DNA from 3 places in the Streptomyces sp. NPDC057486 genome. Region 3 is predicted to be linked to each of the others. Evidence: riboswitches for the same ligand, from Rfam matches in the RefSeq annotation. Region 3 holds a riboswitch; each other region holds the start of a gene.
What was found. Region 3 has a riboswitch for cyclic di-AMP ahead of ACFU6I_RS14005 (transglycosylase SLT domain-containing protein). Riboswitches for the same ligand answer to the same signal wherever they lie in the genome.
Positions count from the first base shown of each region.

Region 1: linked by a shared signal. The riboswitch ahead of ACFU6I_RS24730 (NlpC/P60 family protein) and the one ahead of ACFU6I_RS14005 (transglycosylase SLT domain-containing protein) in region 3 are both predicted to bind cyclic di-AMP.
Region 2: linked by a shared signal. The riboswitch ahead of ACFU6I_RS09875 (transglycosylase family protein) and the one ahead of ACFU6I_RS14005 (transglycosylase SLT domain-containing protein) in region 3 are both predicted to bind cyclic di-AMP.

Region 1 is NZ_JBHVEE010000055.1:28,126-31,392, forward strand. It holds gene ACFU6I_RS24725 (hypothetical protein) at 187-540, shown strand; gene ACFU6I_RS24730 (NlpC/P60 family protein) at 614-1,804, opposite strand; cyclic di-AMP (ydaO/yuaA leader) riboswitch at 1,803-1,967, opposite strand; gene pcrA (DNA helicase PcrA) at 2,225-3,267, shown strand, end outside.
Region 2 is NZ_JBHVEE010000014.1:56,533-59,799, forward strand. It holds gene eno (phosphopyruvate hydratase) at 1-416, opposite strand, end outside; gene ACFU6I_RS09875 (transglycosylase family protein) at 717-1,445, opposite strand; cyclic di-AMP (ydaO/yuaA leader) riboswitch at 1,449-1,620, opposite strand; gene ACFU6I_RS09880 (transglycosylase family protein) at 1,921-2,796, opposite strand; gene ACFU6I_RS09885 (cytochrome P450) at 2,902-3,267, opposite strand, start outside.
Region 3 is NZ_JBHVEE010000023.1:70,030-73,296, forward strand. It holds gene ACFU6I_RS14000 (GMC oxidoreductase) at 1-228, opposite strand, end outside; gene ACFU6I_RS14005 (transglycosylase SLT domain-containing protein) at 452-1,219, opposite strand; cyclic di-AMP (ydaO/yuaA leader) riboswitch at 1,224-1,409, opposite strand; gene ACFU6I_RS14010 (DUF5996 family protein) at 1,985-2,938, shown strand; gene ACFU6I_RS14015 (UBP-type zinc finger domain-containing protein) at 2,950-3,267, opposite strand, start outside.

The sequences.
Region 1 (3,267 bases), on a different contig from region 3:
ACGCTAAGCCCGGGGCGCGAGGAAGAGTCGCAATGACGGCTATTGCCCGAATTTGGCAATGTATTGTCGCCGAGTGACTGGAAAATTCCGTCAGAGTCAGGCAATTGGTACAGATGCGAGCGAAATGCCGGGTAGCCCCCACCTCGCCGAAGAGGGGTGATATGGCCCCGGCTAGGCTGCGGCCTCATGGACGTACTCATCAATGTCTTCGTCGCGCTGCACATCATCGGCATCGCCGCCCTCCTGGGCGGCTTCCTGACCCAGATGAAGGCGATGGGCGCGGGCACGGCACGCTTCGTCCCGGCGATGCTGCACGGAGCGCTGACCATGCTGGTCACCGGTGTCGCGCTGGTCGGGCTCAACCAGGCCGACGACCACCCGGTCAACAACATCAAGATCGGCGTGAAGCTGGCGGTCCTGGTGGTGATCCTCGCGCTGGTCTACATCAAGCGGGACGAGGAGAAGGTCGAGAAGGGCGTGTTCGCGGCGGTCGGCGGACTGACGGTCGCCAACATCTTCATCGCGACACTCTGGACCTGAGCCGGACCCACCCGCACGAGAAGCGAGCCCCTGCCGGACCCGGCAGGGGCTCACTCCTTGGAGGAGCTCGGCGTCACGCCGGGCGCACGCTGCCGTAGATCGGCATGTAGTAGATCGACTCCTCGCGGACGTTCGCCCCGGGCTTCGGGGCGTGGATCATCATGCCGTCGCCCTTGTAGATACCGACGTGGCTGATGTCGTCGTAGAAGAAGACGAGGTCGCCCGGTTGCAGGTCGGCCGTGGCTATCCGGGTGCCGATCTTCACCTGGTCCCAGGTGGTGCGGGGGATGTCGACGCCCGCCGCCTTCCAGGCGGCCTGGGTCAGCCCTGAGCAGTCGTACGAGGAGGGGCCCGTCGCTCCCCAGACGTACGGCTTGCCGATCTGGGCGCGGGCGAAGGCGAGAACCTTCTCGGCCTTCGTGGTGGCACTGGTGTCCGAGCCGGTCCCGGTCCCGGTCCCGGTTCCCGTGCCCGTGCCCGCCCCCGTGCCCGTGCCGCTGGTGGAGGCGGCCTTCTTCGCCGCCTCCTGGGCCTTGCGGTCCGCCTCGGCCTTGGCGGCGGCCTGCCGGCGGGCGAGTTCCTCCGCCTTGCGCTTGGCCTCCGCCTCCTTCTCGCGCTCCAGTGCCGCCAGCCGCGCCTTCTCCTCGGCCGTCAGCTTCGACAGCATCGTGCGCGCCTCGCCCAGCTTCTTCTGGACGGATTGCTTGCTGGTCCGGAGCGTGGCCTGGGACTCGGTGAGCGTCTCCAGGCTCTTCGTCGCCTCGGCGCGCTTCTTCGCCGCCGCTGCCTGCTGCGTACGGAAGTCCGTGACCGCCTTCTGCTGCTGGGCGGTCATCCGGTTCATCAGCTGGTTCTGGTCGAAGTACGACTGCGGGTCGTCGGCCAGGAAGAAGGTGGCGGTCGGGGCGATGGAGCCGGTGCGGTACTGCGCGGCCGCGTAGTTGCCGAGTGTTCTGCGCGCCTCGTTCAGCTTGTCGGCGCGCTCGGCCACGTCCTCCAGCAGGGCGTCGACCTTGCCGCGCTGCTTGGCGGAGGCCTCCTTCGCCTGGTTGTACTGCTGGGTCGCGGTGCCCGCCTGCCGGTAGAGGTCGTCGACCTTCTTCTGCACGTCCTCGATGCTGGGCTTGGGTGCGCTCGGGGCGGCCGTGGCGCTCTGGGTCGACAGCAGGGTCACGCCTGCCAGTGCGGCCGTCGTGAGCCCGACGGCGGGGGTGGTGGTGCGTACCCGGCTGCGCGGTTTGCGATGCGATGCCAAAGCCGGCATCTCCTTCCGTGGACCGCCTACCGGGTTAGCTGTCGGGTTCGGGCGGAACGGAAGGCTGCCCTACGGTCCGAGTGGGGATACAGACCGATTCACCCCGGTTTCGCATGTGGGTCCCCGGTTCCGAACTTCCCTGTGGGCAGCGCGGATTCGGCGGGGGAGCCCGCTCGGCGTGGTTCGCCTCAAGGGGGTACGGGCCGCCCGACGGAGCACGCTAGCCAACCGTGGTGCCGCTGTGAAGCTTGATGTTCGATATGCCCGATACGTTTTCGTGACCTTGGTGAAGAGAGGTCGGAGGAGGCGGTCCGGGCCCCGATTCCCTTACGGGGCGTGGGTGGGCGCTCTCCGTGCGTAGGTGCCTTCCGGTCGCGCTTTCCCATGCGGCCGCAGAGTGTCGGTGCGTCGCCCTAGACTCGTGAGGCGATGAGCAGCCTCTTTGACGACAGTTTCCTGGCCGGCCTCCAGCACTCGGAGGAAGAACCCCCGCCGCCCCCCGAGGACTCCGCACCCGAAGCGGTGCCGGAGGACCTCTTCGCGGGTGTCTTCGACGCGCCCCCGCCGCACCGGGACGCGTACTACCGGGACGGCGCCCACCGCCCCGCCATCGACTCCGCCGCCCTGCTCGACGGGCTGAACACCGAGCAGCGCGCCGCGGTCGTTCACGCCGGATCGCCGCTGCTCATCGTCGCCGGCGCGGGCTCCGGCAAGACCCGGGTGCTCACCCACCGGATCGCCCACCTGCTGGCCGAGCGGGGCGTGCACCCCGGCCAGATCCTCGCGATCACCTTCACCAACAAGGCCGCGGGCGAGATGAAGGAGCGCGTCGAGCAGCTCGTCGGACCGCGCGCCAACGCCATGTGGGTCATGACGTTCCACAGCGCGTGCGTGCGGATCCTGCGCCGCGAGTCGAAGCGGCTCGGCTTCACCTCGTCGTTCTCGATCTACGACGCGGCCGACTCCAAGCGGCTGATGGCCCTGGTCTGCCGCGATCTGGACCTCGACCCGAAGCGCTTCCCGCCGAAGTCGTTCACGGCCAAGGTCTCGAACCTGAAGAACGAGCTGATCGACGAGGAGACCTTCGCCGGCCAGGCCGCGGACGGCTTCGAGAAGACGCTCGCCCAGGCGTACGCGATGTACCAGTCCCGGCTGCGCGAGGCCAACGCACTGGACTTCGACGACATCATCATGACGACGGTCCATCTGCTCCAGGCGTTCCCCGACGTCGCCGAGCACTACCGACGCCGCTTCCGGCACGTCCTCGTCGACGAGTACCAGGACACCAACCACGCGCAGTACACGCTCGTACGCGAGCTGGTCGGCCCGGCCGGAGAGGCCGACGCCCCCGCCGAGCTCTGCGTCGTGGGTGACGCCGACCAGTCGATCTACGCCTTCCGCGGCGCGACGATCCGCAACATCCTCCAGTTCGAGGAGGACTACCCGAACGCGACGACGATCCTGCTGGAGCA
Region 2 (3,267 bases), on a different contig from region 3:
GCGTTCGGGCCACCGAGGTAGCGGAACAGCGGCAGGTCCGAGGCCTCGGACGCGGCGTGTGCGACGGCCAGCGAGACGCCGAGGATGGCGTTGGCGCCGAGCGAGCCCTTGTTCTCGGTGGCGTCCAGGTCGAACATGGCCTGGTCGATCAGCCGCTGCTCGGTGGCGTCGTAGCCGACGAGCTCCGGGCCGATCTGCTCGATCACGGCGAGGACGGCCTTCTCGACGCCCTTGCCCTGGTAGCGGTTGGGGTCACCGTCGCGAAGCTCAATGGCCTCGAACGCACCGGTGGAGGCGCCGGACGGAACAGCAGCACGGCCCGTGCTGCCGTCGTCGAGGCCGACCTCGACCTCGACCGTGGGGTTTCCGCGGGAGTCGAGGATTTCCCGGGCTACGACGACGTCGATGGACGGCACGAGGCATCTCCTTCTGGGATATGACGCTGGTTGTGCAGGGTCGCTTTGGCCTTGCGACAAGAGCCTAACCGGCTGGGCCGCCTCGGTCCGCCGACCGCCCGCCTCCTGGGACGAAAAAGGACCCAAGGGCACTCATAGCAGGGCAAAGATCCAGATTTCTACTGGACGGTAACGACAACAGTTGAACGCTGAACGCAGGAACCCCGACCCGGCGCGTACGGGGGAATCCGCGCCGGGTCGGGGTGCTCGGGGAGGAGGGAGTCCGTATCTACGGGGAGCCCGTGTCCACGGAGGCCCGTCCTACTTCGTCAGGTGGAGCTGCTGACCCGGGTAGATCAGGTCGGCGTCCTCGACGATGTCCTTGTTCAGCTTGAAGAGCTGCTGCCAGCCGCCCTTCACCTCGTGCTGCGCGGCGATCTTGCTGAGCGAGTCGCCGGGCTTCACCTTGTACTCGCCGTCGCCCTTGGCGACCTTCGCGCCGGTCGGCGTGGTGACGGTCTTCTTGGCCGCGGCCTTGGGGGCGGTGCCGCGGTTCGCGCGGGAGGCGGCGGGGGCCTCGGTGCGCTCGGCCTGCTTCGGCGCGGCCTGCTTCGACTCCTGCGCCGGGGCGCTCTGCTGCGCGGTGGAGCCGGTGTCGACGCCCGGGTCGACACCGTCGTTCTTCAGGCCGCCGGCGCCGGCGCAGCCCCAGGCACCCGGGCCCTGCATGTCGAGGAGCTTCTCGGCGGTGGCGATCTGCTGAGCCTTGGTGGCGAGGTCGGCGCGCGGGGCGTACTGCGTACCACCGGCGGCGGCCCAGCTGGACTGCGAGAACTGCAGGCCGCCGTAGTAGCCGTTGCCGGTGTTGATGGACCAGTTGCCACCGGACTCGCACTGGGCGACGGCGTCCCACGTGGCGACGGAGGCTGCGGAGGCACCGGTCGCACCCATCAGGGGAGCGGCGATGGCGGCACCGGTGACGCCGGCGAGCGTGGCGACACGGACGGCCTTGGACGGGCGACGGTGCTTGCCCTTGCTGTTCAGCAGCATGGAACTTCTCCTCACCGACGCCTACGAGGTGAGCTGTCGGGTTCGGGCCAAGTGAGTTGCCCGGTCGCGTGTCCTAGCACGCGACTTCACCCCGAGCCGGTCCTGACGGTCTTTCGACCGTCGGGCCCGGCGGCTTACCTGGGTCCCCCGCTCCTGCCTACGGCGCTTTACGCGTCTGTTCCCTTCGACCGACGGCAGGATTCGGCGTGACGGTCGACGGGGCCCGCGGTGCGAGCGGTTCCGACCGTAAACGTACGCAACCTCGACATTCAAAGATGGGCATAACGGACAATCAGTCCTTACATGCATCCGATCGCACAGTGTTTTCGCAGGTGAGGAGCCGTGCGGACGGACCCGGCAGACGCGACACGCCAGTTGACGCAAAGAGACCCATGTCTCACTTACGCATAAGCGGACATAGGTCCCTGAACTACCCCGATTTTTGGGGTACTTTTAGCTGTTTATCAGACTGCCCTCACTTCGACTTCGCGCCGAGTTCGAGGCTCTGGCCAGGCAGGATGAGGTCCGGGTCGCCGCCGACCGCACCCTTGTTCGCCTCATAGAGAGCGGGCCATCCACCGGGAACCTTCTGTGCGTCAGCAATCGCCGAGAGGCTGTCGCCCGGCCGGACGGTGTAATCGCCGTCCGTCGCCGCCGCGCGCGTGTCGCGCCCCTCACTGTTACCGCGGGAAGCATGCCGACCCGAGTCCCGGTCGCCGCCCCTGCCCGTGTCCTGGCTCACCTCGGAGGCCGGCGCACCGCGGTGCTTGCCACCCGTCCCATTGTTGGACGAGCCAGACTTCTGGTGCGAGTCGGATGAATCAGACTTCTTGGACGACGGTGTGGCTGACGGCTTGCGCGACGCCTTGTCCGAAGGCGTGGCGGACGCCTCGGCGGACGGCGCCTCGGACTCATCCTCGTTCTCACCCTGTTCGGCCGACGGCACGATTCCCGGGTCGACCCCCGGCAACGACCCGTCCTCCGTGAGCCCGGAGATCACCGCACAGCTGGGCCACGCCTTCGGCCCCTGGTCCTCCAGGACCTTCTCGGCGACCGCTATCTGCTGCGAGCGACTGGCGAGGTCGGCGCGCGGGGCGTACGCCTTACCGCCGTACGCCTTCCAGGTGTCCTGCGAGAACTGAAGACCGCCATAGAAGCCGTTGCCGAGGTCGGCGCTCCACATGCCGCCGCTCTCGCACTCTGCGACCTGGTCCCAGGTCGTGGCGCCGGCGGCGTGCGCACCGGCCGCGCCGAGCAGGGGGATGGCGATGGCCGAACCGGTCACGCCTGCGGCGACGACGATCGCGGGTGCCTGGCGAGGGCGACGGTGCCTGCCGTTCGCGGAGCCCATGGGATTGCCTTCCGTGTGACTGACAAGTGACTGGTGAGTCGAACGGTGAACGTAGCGGCACTCGAATGCTTGTCACAAGTCGATGCAGCGCAGATCACGTGAAAGTCACAGAGTTGACAGAGTGTCACTTCCACCGGAACGCAGGCCGGGACCGAACTCCACCGGAAGCGTGCGCAGTCCACGCATGATGAGCCCGCCACGCCACCGCAAATCGGTAGGTTCCACCGCAAGCCGTAGGTCCGGGAGGCGCCTCAACAGGGTGGCCAGGGCCGCCTGCCCCTCCAGTCGGGCAAGCGGTGCTCCCAGACAGTAATGGATGCCGTGCCCGTATCCGAGGTGCTGATTGTCACGCCGCGCGAGGTCCAGCGTGTCCGGGTCCGTAAACCGTTCCGGGTCCCGGTCGGCGGCGGCGAGCACCACCAGTACGGGGTCGCCCGCCGCGATCCGCTGCCCGCCGAGGGTCAGCGGCTC
Region 3 (3,267 bases):
CTGGGCGAGACGCAGTGCGGCGACGGAGCCGCCGTATCCGGTGCCGATCACCAGGGCCGGGACATGGGCTCCGGAGTCGATCGGAGCGGCTGCGGAGCGGATCCCGGCCCGGGCCGGGATGGTGTGACCCGCGAGGGCCACGGCTCCTAAAATAGAACCAGTTCCTGTGATGAATCTTCGACGCGAAACACCCTCGGTGCCTGCATCATGCATGGTAGAGTCACTCATGTGACACGCCTCACTCTCTTCAGAGTGAAACTGGTTCTACTGCTGTTTGCGTGTCAAGTCACTACATACCTGCGGGTAATATGCACCCGATCGAGGGACCCGGACACGCAACGTCACGCGTCGCCCCGGACCGCGCGGCAGGAGGACAGGACCGACGGGAACGGGTGGCGAAGCCCTGTCGGACCTTCGCCACCCGTCATTCCCGAATCGACGCAACCGGGGGTCAGTAGGCCCCGAACACGTTGTCGATCGAGCCGTACTTGGCAGCGGCGTAGTTGCACGCGGCCGTGATGTTGGCGACCGGGTCGTAGGGGTCCATCGACGTACCGGGCACGTGGTAGGCCCGGAAGGTGGGGTCGATGACCTGCAGGAGACCCTTGGACGGCGTGCCCTTGGCTGCGTTCGAGTCCCAGTTGTTGATGGCCCGGGGGTTGCCCGAGGACTCGCGCATGATGTTGCGGTGGATCCCGTCGTAGCTGCCGGGGATGCCGTGCTTGGCCATGACGGCCAGCGACTCCTTGATCCAGCCGTCGAGGTCGTTCGTGTACGTCGTGGGCTTGGGGGTGACCACAGCGGCGGTGCTCGCGGCCGTCGTGGACTCGACCGCCGCGGGCGCGGCCTTGGCGCCGATGGTGAGCTTCTGGCCCGGGTGAATCACGCCGGGGTCGGCTCCGATGACCGCTCGATTGTCCTTGTACAGCTGCTGCCAACCGCCGCTCACGGACTGACTCAGGGCGATCTTGTAAAGGGTGTCACCGGCTATCACGGAATAGGTGGAGGGCGTAGCCGCCCGCACGGCAGTCGGCTTGGCGGGGGCGGCAGCGGGCGCCACCGCATTGGCGACGGCGGTGACAGACTGCGCCGGCGCTGCCGAGGCAACGGTGGCCCCGATCATCGGAAGAGCCAGAGCGGCTCCGCCCGTGCTCACGGCAATGATTCCGCGAGTCAGCGAACCGGACTTACGACGACGGTGGTTACCCATTGCGGGCATGGCGCATTCCTCTCCGTCGCCTACGAGGTGAGCTGTCGGGTTGAGGCTGGAGTTGCCTCGCCGTATGGGAATACGACTTCACCCCTAGCCGTTCCGGATACCGGATCGGCGGCTTGCCTGGGTCCCCCGCTCCTGCCGTACGTGAATGGTCGGGTTACCGGACGGCGGCAGGATTCGGCGTTCCATCCGGATTGACGGTGACCGTAGGCGAGAAACTCCGACCTGAACAAGCCCCCATTTCTCGATCACAATTCATTTACAAGATCGAGTCGCGGAATTTCACCTGATCCACCCCGGCCCACGAAGCCAACTTTCTTGGCGCAGCAGGGAACCGGGCGGCACGCCGCTGCGTCCGCGCGCCCGAAAGGTGACTCTCACCACTCAGTCCGAAAAGGGCGATTTGCCCGACCCGTAAGACCCCGACCCGTGAGGGTTTCGCATGCATCGGACAGTCGAGCAACTTCCCTTAATCGCCAAAATTCCGACATTTAGCAGATATTGGCTTCGACGGACAGGCCCTCGGGCCTCCGACTCGTCGGGAAGGTCGCCTCCCACGAGGCGACCGGGGCCAGTCGCACGTCACGCATCTGCGCCGACTGCGGCGCACGAGTGGCCGCCCACCCCGGCCTGGTCGCGCAGGTTCACACGAACGACACCACGACGGCCGCACGAGGTGCCGTACGCCTTCGGCATGGCCATGATGGTGCGGAAGAACGCCCTGCCCGCCCACCGGGACCGTCCGGCAGCACGAAAGAAGTGATGGCGATGGAGCTGTTCCCGCCCATGCCGCTCGCCGAGTGGCGTGACACCAAAGAGACGCTCCACCGCTTCGCGCAGGTCGTCGGAAAGATCCGTCTCGCGGCCAGCGTCCGGCGCAATCACTGGTGGAACGTTCCGTTTCACCTCACCGGCCGCGGTATCACCACCCGCCCCATGGGGCAGATCGACGGCAACCCGATTTTCACGGTGGACTTCGACTTCGTCGACCATCGCCTCGTCATCACAAGACTGGACGGTGTGACGGTCTCGTTCCCACTTTCGGGCCAGTCTGTGGCGTCCTTCCACAAGAAGGTCATGGCCGCCCTGGAAGCACTGGGCATCAAGGTGGATATCAACGTGCCCAGGCCATTTGATCTGCCCGACGCCGAGCGGCCGTTCGCCGAGGACACCCAGCACGCGGCATACGATCCCGAACACGCCAACCGGTATTGGCAGGTTCTCAGTCAAGTGGCACTGGTACTGGAGGAATTCGCGGCGCGGTTTTCGGGGAAAGTCAGTCCCGTGCACCATTTCTGGCACACCTTCGATATCGCCCACACCCGCTTTTCGGAGCGTCAGATCGACCAGCCCCAGCAGGTCGACCCGGTGACGCGGGAGGCCTACTCCCGAGAAGTGATCAGCTTCGGATTCTGGTTCGGTGACGACAAGTTCGCCGCTCCCGCGTTCTACTCGTACACCGCTCCCGAACCGGCGCGGTTGGCGGAGGAACCGCTCACTCCGGTGTCGGCGCAGTGGGTGGATCGCGGCGGCAGCCATCTGGCGGTGCTGCCGTACGACGCGGCCCGCACCGAGAGCGATCCCCGTGCGGCCGTTCTCGCCTTCTACGAAAGCGCCTATCAGGCCGGAGCGGGGCGCGCCGGCTGGGACATCGGCCGTCTCGCCTGTCCCGACGGGACGACCGATCCGTGCCTGAGGACCCATATGTCTGCCGGTGGCTGAGGAGCGCGGCTTCAGTGCAGCTGCTGCTCCCAGTCCGAGGGGACCTTGTCCCGGGGTCCCGGGGTCGGCTGGTCGACCGGGTGCGAGGTGGGCGGGAGCAGCTCCAATCCCTCGTAATATTCCTCGGTCTCGATGTTCCAGAGCCAGTTCTCCCCCGGCTCGAAGCTGGCCAGGAAGGGATGTCCTGCCTCGCGTGCGTGCTTCGTACCGTGCTGCGAGGGGGAGGAGTCGCAGCAGCCGATGTGACCGCACGCGGCGCAGCGGCGCAGGTGCAGCCACCATCCCGGTCCTTCGCCCGCCAGGCAGTCCGCACATCCCGCCCCGCTGGG